2 linked regions of the Methylobacterium mesophilicum SR1.6/6 genome follow. The main gene of each other region encodes a partner of the protein of the gene in region 2 in a complex. Links are inferred from orthologs where the notes say so. Each region holds a gene or a part of one and is shown on either strand. Other genes may lie near its edges. The genes, in order: uvrB and MMSR116_RS28495.

The links.
Region 1: the proteins of MMSR116_RS28495 (region 2) and uvrB are in contact, whole or in part, in a crystal structure (PDB 7EGT), measured with the Thermus thermophilus proteins. The link is inferred for Methylobacterium mesophilicum SR1.6/6 from one-to-one orthologs. Residues at the interface, in WP_096412145.1 of Thermus thermophilus: His654, Arg656, Phe657, Gln666, Asp668, Glu669, Lys680, Arg681, Leu682, Ser683, Lys685, Tyr686, Ala687; in WP_096411307.1 of Thermus thermophilus: Glu23, Leu25, Arg26, Asp27, Gly28, Glu29, Arg30, Phe31, Arg55, Glu326, Asp327, Phe328, Glu379, Ser382, Gln383, His398, Gly400, Arg401.

Annotation. Positions count from the first base shown.
Region 1 is NZ_CP043538.1:4,533,553-4,537,185, reverse strand. The notes cover bases 33-3,355. They hold uvrB (excinuclease ABC subunit UvrB), read right to left. Parts: upstream 3,008-3,355; coding sequence 233-3,007; downstream 33-232. Other genes in these bases: MMSR116_RS21540 (hypothetical protein), read left to right, coding at 3,289-3,355; MMSR116_RS21550 (hypothetical protein), read left to right, coding at 33-214. Also shown: more of MMSR116_RS21550, read left to right, coding at 1-32; more of MMSR116_RS21540, read left to right, coding at 3,356-3,633. UniProt on the Escherichia coli protein: The UvrABC repair system catalyzes the recognition and processing of DNA lesions. A damage recognition complex composed of 2 UvrA and 2 UvrB subunits scans DNA for abnormalities.
Region 2 is NZ_CP043538.1:6,021,277-6,024,652, forward strand. Bases 83-3,148 are described here. They hold MMSR116_RS28495 (ATP-dependent helicase), read right to left. Parts: upstream 2,762-3,148; coding sequence 404-2,761; downstream 83-403. Other genes in these bases: MMSR116_RS28500 (phosphoenolpyruvate carboxylase), read right to left, coding at 2,882-3,148. In the rest of the region: more of MMSR116_RS28500, read right to left, coding at 3,149-3,376. UniProt on the Escherichia coli protein: A helicase with DNA-dependent ATPase activity. Unwinds DNA duplexes with 3'-5' polarity. Translocates on single-stranded DNA with 3'-5' polarity. Initiates unwinding more efficiently from a nicked substrate than double-stranded DNA.

The sequences.
Region 1 (3,633 bases), 1.5 Mb from region 2 along the record:
CCGCCCGTTCGAACCCTTCGCCGATGCGCTGCGCACCGCGCGCGAGATCGTTCGGGATCGCGGAGGCACCCTCGCGGAGGCAGCCGTGCAGGCGGATCCCCGCGCCTACGACGAGGCCTGTAACGCCCTCGTGGTCCGGATCGCGCAGGCGATCGTCGATGCGGGCGATGCCGCGGCCACCCATCGCGCCGGCCGGGACAACGCGGCAGCATGAGGCTCCGGCGGCGGCCAGTCAGCCGCGCCGCCGCCCGCCGCCGCCCTTGTACTTCGGCTTCTGCCCGCCGAGCCCCTGGGTCGAGCGCGGCTTCGGCCTCTCCTGCCAGACCGGTGCGAGGCCGCCCACCGGCAGCTCCCGGTCCGTCCCTGGGCCCATGTTGTCGAGGTCGGGCTTGGCGATGCGGCTGCCCCCTGCCCCGCGCGGCGGCTTCCGGCCGAACTTGCCGGCCTCGCGCTCCACATCGCCCTGCCGGGCCATCGGATCGTCCGAGACCAGAAGCTCGGTGGCCTGAAGCCGCTTGAGCTCGTCGCGCAGCCGCGCCGCCTCCTCGAAGTCGAGATCGGCGGCGGCCGCGCGCATGCGCTTCTCGAGGTCCGCCATCACGGCCTTGAGGTTGTGGCCCACCGTGATGGCATCCTTGGCCAGACCGGTATCGACCTGGACGTGGTCGCGCTCGAACACGCTGCTGAGGATGTCGGCGATGCCGCGTTTCACGCTCTGCGGTGTGATGCCGTGCTCGGCGTTGTAGGCGAGCTGCTTGGCGCGGCGGCGCTCGGTCTCGGCCATCGCCCGCTCCATCGAGCCGGTGATGGTGTCCGCGTAGAGGATGCAGCGCGCATCGGCGTTGCGGGCGGCGCGGCCGATGGTCTGGATCAGCGAGGTCTCCGACCGGAGGAAGCCCTCCTTGTCGGCGTCGAGGATCGCCACCAGGGCGCATTCCGGGATGTCGAGGCCCTCGCGCAGCAGGTTGATGCCGATCAGCACGTCGAAGGCGCCGAGCCTGAGATCGCGGATGATCTCGATCCGCTCCAGCGTGTCGATGTCGGAGTGCATGTAGCGCACCCGCACGCTGTTCTCGTGCAGGTACTCGGTGAGGTCCTCCGCCATGCGCTTGGTCAGCGTGGTCACGAGCGTCCGGTAGCCGGCCTGCGCCACTTCGCGGACCTCGCCCAGCAGGTCGTCGACCTGACTGCGGGCCGGGCGCACCTCGATCACCGGGTCGACGAGGCCGGTCGGGCGGATCACCTGCTCGGCGAAGACGCCGCCGGTCTGCTCCATCTCCCACTTGCCGGGCGTGGCCGAGACGTGGACGGTCATCGGCCGCATGGCGTCCCACTCCTCGAAGCGGAGCGGGCGGTTGTCGAGGCAGGAGGGCAGCCGGAAGCCGTACTCGGCGAGCGTCGCCTTGCGGCGGAAGTCGCCCCGGTACATGCCGCCGATCTGCGGTACGGTGACGTGGCTCTCGTCCGTGAAGACCAGGGCGTTGTCGGGCAGATACTCGAACAGGGTCGGCGGCGGCTCGCCCGGCTTCCGGCCGGTGAGGTAGCGGGAATAGTTCTCGATGCCGTTGCAGGCGCCGGTGGCCTCGATCATCTCGATGTCGAAGGTGCAGCGCTGGTCGATGCGCTGCGCCTCGATCAGGCGGCCCATCTTGATCAGCTCCTCGATGCGGCCGTTCAGTTCGGTCTTGATGCCCTTGATCGCCTGCTGCAGCGTCGGGCGCGGCGTGACGTAGTGCGAGTTGGCGTAGACCTTCACGAACTTCAGCTCGGAGATGGTCTTGCCGGTGAGCGGGTCGAACTCGACGATGCTTTCCACCTCGTCGCCGAACAGACCGATCCGCCAGCCGCGGTCTTCCAAGTGGGCCGGCCACAACTCGATCGAATCGCCTCGGACCCGGAAGGTGCCGCGGGCGAAATCCGACTGGATGCGCTTGTACTGCAGGGCCACGAGGTCGGCGATGAGCTGGCGCTGCTCGATCCGCTCGCCGAGCGAGACCGTGAACGACATCGCCGTGTAGGTCTCGACCGAGCCGATACCGTAGATGCATGAGACCGAGGCGACGATGATGACGTCGTCGCGCTCCAGCAGGGCGCGGGTGGCGGCATGGCGCATCCGGTCAATCTGCTCGTTGATCGAGGATTCCTTCTCGATGAATGTGTCGGAGCGCGGGACGTAGGCCTCCGGCTGGTAATAATCGTAATAGGAAACGAAGTATTCGACGGCGTTGTCGGGAAAGAACGCCTTGAATTCGCCGTAGAGCTGCGCGGCCAGCGTCTTGTTGGGCGCCAGGATCAGGGCCGGGCGCTGCGTCTCCTCGATGATCTTGGCCATCGTGAAGGTCTTGCCCGAGCCGGTGACGCCGAGCAGCACCTGGTCGCGCTCGTGGGCCTGCACGCCGGAGACCAGTTCGGCGATGGCCTTCGGCTGATCGCCGGCCGGCGTGAACTCGGATTTCAGCGTGAACCGGACGCCGCCCTCGGATTTCTGCGGGCGCTCAGGCCGGTGCGGGACCCAGGTCTGGCCGTTCTTGAACAGCGGGTTGCCCTCGGTGAGCAGCCGTTCCAAGGCCGTCACGGTCGCCGAGGCGCCGCCGTCGCTGCCGGGATCCGGCAGGTCGGCGCCCTCCGGAGCGGGGCCGTCCTCGGGCGGTGTCAGGCCGAGCGCCTGGGCGAGGCGCGGATCGACATCCGCGGCGTCTCCCAGCGCGTAGCCGGCCTGCGGCGCCTCCGCGAAGCCGTCGCGGGCGATCTCCGCCCGGCGGGTGGCAGCCTTCCCTCCGGCCTTGCTGGAGCCCCCCGCGGGCGTGTCGCGCCTCGCCCTGCCCGGTCGCGCGGGCTTCCCGGGTGCTGCTTCCGGCGCTGCTTCGGCCGGCGGCGGCCGGTTGCGATTGAGAGCGGGATTCAGCAACTCGGCCAGATAGGTGTCGAGCGGTTTCAGCTCGGGCTTCGAGGCCTTGGCGGACGTGCTCAAGACGGAAGCGGTGCGCGGTTTCTTCGGCGTCGGCATGTGCCCAATATGGTTCCGGCACGCGCCCGGAGAAACCCCGTGCCCTACGGTGTTTGACGATCATTGATCGCTCTCTGCCCGATCCGGCGTATTTCGGGCGCCGGGCCGAGACCTGGCACGCAATTGCAACTTCTAGGTAGAATTCGCCGCGCGCCGGTCTCGACGGACGGGATCAAGCCTGAAACTATTCGGACCGATGATCCGAGCGGACGGGTTGCGACAATCATGTTCGGCCGATACTTTGTGATGCAAAGCATGCTGCGGCGCGGGGATTGAGCCACGTGCAGGACCTGGACAAGGCGCTGGCCGACATCGTCGCGATCCGCTCGCAGATCGCGCGCGATACGGCGTTCCGCGGTCTCGGCGCCGCGACCGTCGCCGGCACCGGCGGCTTGGCGCTCGCCTGTGCGGCCGGACAGGCCCTGTGGCTCGGCGATCCATCGGCCCGGAGCGGCCTTTTCTTCGGCCTCTGGGTTGCGGCGGCGCTGGTGGCCTTCCTGATGATCGGCATCGAGGCGATCCGGCGCAGCCGCCGCCTGCATTCCGGCCTCGCCGACGCGATGGTCTGGAACGCGATCGAGGTGTTCCTGCCGGCCGCCGGCGCAGGCGCCTGCCTCGCCTTGGTG
Region 2 (3,376 bases):
GGGACTAGCCAACCTGGATCTGTCGCTGAACTGCCGTTTACCTGCTTGCTCCCGGCTCTACTCGTTTGCGGAACTCAATACCGGCCCCGGGCCGAAGGTTCCGTCCCGCGCTCGTCCGCCTGTGGAGAGCGTCACGACGTTCCGTGCGCGGCCGAATACGCGATGCAACTGGCGCACCAGCGCGATTCGCGCCCGACGATTGCGCGCCGGGTGTGACTAGGGGGTGACGGTTGGTGGAGAGGCTTCGAAAAAGCCGCGTCGCTGGCGCGGATGCATCAGGTTCGGGACGGGGAGGTCGCGGTAACGCGGCATCCGGCACAGTCACCATCCTCCCCGCCCGCAGGGGCGAAGCCGGCCGACCCTGCCGCCCTGAGACGTCCGGGCTTGGTCGGCGGGACGGGCCTCATCCGGCCTGGACGAAGCTGTCGAGGACCATCTTCCGACCGGCCTTGTCGAAGTCAACGGTCAGCTTGTTGCCGTCGACGGCCGCGACGGTTCCGGGCCCGAACTTGGTGTGGAAGACCCGCTGACCGCCCTGGAACGCGGACGGCGCGCCCGAGGATTTTGCGATCAGCTCGCCCTCGATCTGGCGGGGGCCGCCGGACCGGCCGCCGGGCGCCGACCCAAAGCCGCCACGGGTGCCCGCCTGCGCGGTGTTGGCCTGCGCCCGCTGCCAGCCCGGCGTGCCGTAGCTCGACCCGAACGGCGTGGGGTTGCGGTCGAACCGCGAGGCACCGGCGGAGAAATGGGCGGGCGCCTCAACCACGTCCACGGCCGATTCCGGCAATTCGTCGATGAACCGGGACGGGATGGTCGAGGACCAGAGGCCGTGGATGCGCCGGTTCACCGCGAAGGAGAGCTTCGCCCGCTTGCGCGCCCGGGTGAGCCCGACATGGGCCAAGCGCCGCTCCTCCTCAAGGCCGGCCCGGCCGCTCTCGTCGAGCGCCCGCTGGCTGGGGAACAGGCCGTCCTCCCAGCCGGGCAGGAACACGGTGTCGAACTCGAGCCCCTTGGCGGCGTGGAGGGTCATCAGGGAGACCCGCTCGGCCCCCTCGGTCTCCGAGGCCTCCATCACCAGGGAGACGTGCTCCAGGAAGGCCGCCATGTCGGGGAATTCCTCCATGGAGCGGACGAATTCCTTCAGGTTCTCCAGCCGGCCTGCGGCGTCGGCGGAGCGGTCCTTCTGCCACATCTCGGTGTAGCCGGACTCCTCGAGGATGATCTGCGCGACCTCGCTGTGCGGCTGGGATTCCACCAGCCGCGCCCAGCGGGAAAAGCTCTCGGTCAGCGCCCGCAGGGTGGAGCGGACCCGGGGCTTCAGCTCGTCGGTCTCGCACAGGCGCTGGGCGGCGATCCGCAGGGGCACCCGGTTGGCGCGGCCGTAGCCGTGAAGCTGCTGCAGGGTGGCGTCGCCCAGCCCGCGCTTCGGCGTGTTCACGATCCGCTCGAAGGCGAGGTCGTCGCTGACGTTCACGGTGGCGCGCAGATACGCCAGCGCGTCGCGGATCTCGGCCCGCTCGTAGAAGCGCGGGCCGCCGATCACCCGGTAGGGAAGGCCGAGCTGGACGAAGCGATCCTCGATCTCGCGCATCTGCGCGGAGATCCGCACCAGCACGGCAATCTCCGACAGGGGGTGCTGCTTCGACTGGAGGGATTCGATGGACTCGGCGAGCAGCCGCGCCTCCTCCTCGGAATCCCAGGCGCCCGTCACGGTGACGCGCTCGCCCGGCTCGTCGTCGGTGCGCAGGGTCTTGCCGAGCCGGCTCTCGTTCTTCGCGATGAGTCCGGAGGCGGCCGCCAGGATATGGCCCGTGGAGCGGTAGTTGCGCTCCAGCCGCACCACCACGGCGCCGGGGAAGTCGTGCTCGAAGCGCAGGATGTTGTCGACCTCGGCGCCGCGCCAGCCGTAGATCGACTGGTCGTCGTCGCCCACGCAGGCGATGTTCTTGCGATTTTGCGCCAGCAGTCTCAGCCAGAGGTACTGGGCGACGTTGGTGTCCTGGTACTCGTCCACCAGGATGTAGCGGAACCGGTCCTGGTAGTTGGCCAGCACGTCGGGGTTCTCGCGCCAGAGCTTGAGGCAAAGGAGCAAAAGATCGCCGAAATCGACGGCGTTGAGCGTCGCGAGCCGGGCCTGGTAGGCGGTGTAGAGGGCGCCGCCCTTGCCGAAGGCGAAGGACGAGGCCTCGCCCGGCGGCACCTGCTCGGGGCCGAGGCCGCGGTTCTTCCAGCCGTCGATGGCGTGCGACAGGGCGCGGGCCGGCCAGCGCTTCTCGTCGACGTTCTGGTCGAGGATGACCTGCTTCATCAGCCGGAGCTGGTCGTCGGTGCCGAGGATGGTGAAATCGGATTTCAGCCCGACGAGTTCGGCGTGGCGGCGCAGGATCTTGGTGCCGATGGCGTGGAAGGTGCCGAGCCAGGGCATGCCCTCGCCGGCGGGGCCGATCAGGCTGCCGATCCGGTGCTTCATCTCCCGGGCGGCCTTGTTGGTGAAGGTCACCGCCAGGATGTCGAAGGGCCGCGCCCGGTTGGTGGCGATCAGGTGGGCGATGCGGGTGGTCAGCACCCGGGTCTTGCCGGTGCCGGCACCCGCCAGCACCAGAACCGGGCCCTCCGTGGTCTCGACCGCGCGGCGCTGCTCGGGGTTGAGCCCTTCGAGGTAGCCGGCGGCGTCGCGGCGGAGCGCGCCCATGGCGCGGGCGGCGATGGAGGAGGACGGGGCGCCGTCCCCGGCGGGCAGCGCGTGCGGGCGGTTCTGCATCCCGCATCCCTGGACCAAATCGCGAACGGCGTCGAGGCCGTTCGCGGCGGATGCCACCGGAGCGTGTGCGTGCGGCCGGTCTCGCGGGGGCGATCCCGAAACGCTGGCCGCCCCGGCGCGCTACCCGAACGCGCCGACCTCGTGCTGGATCATCCCGGAGATCTCGCGCACCTGCTCGAACATCCGGCGGATCGGCTCGAACAGGTTGGCGTGCTCGGCCGCGTAGGTGCCGACATCCCGCGGGCCCGCCGGCTCGCCGAAGTTGAGGCCCAGCGTCGGGTCGGGGGTGACCGGGAAGATCTCGTCGAGGAGCTTCAGGCAGCCGTCGATATCGAGGCGCAGGAACCGCTCCAGCAGCTGCTCGCGGGAGATGCCCGCCTGCGGCCGGAAGCCCGGGATGTGCACCGCCAGGAACCAGATCCGATGGATCAGGGCGAGGCGGAGCGCGTGCAGCAGCGTCAGCCGCGCCGACATGCCCGGCAGGTCGGGGGCGGCGGCCGTCAGGGCGAGCCAGTCGCGGGTCAGCCGGCCGAACAGGCTCCGGAGCGCGGAGGCGAGGTCGAGCCGCTCCAGGGCGCCCGCGATCACCACCAGCTCGTCCCGGCGGAAATCCTT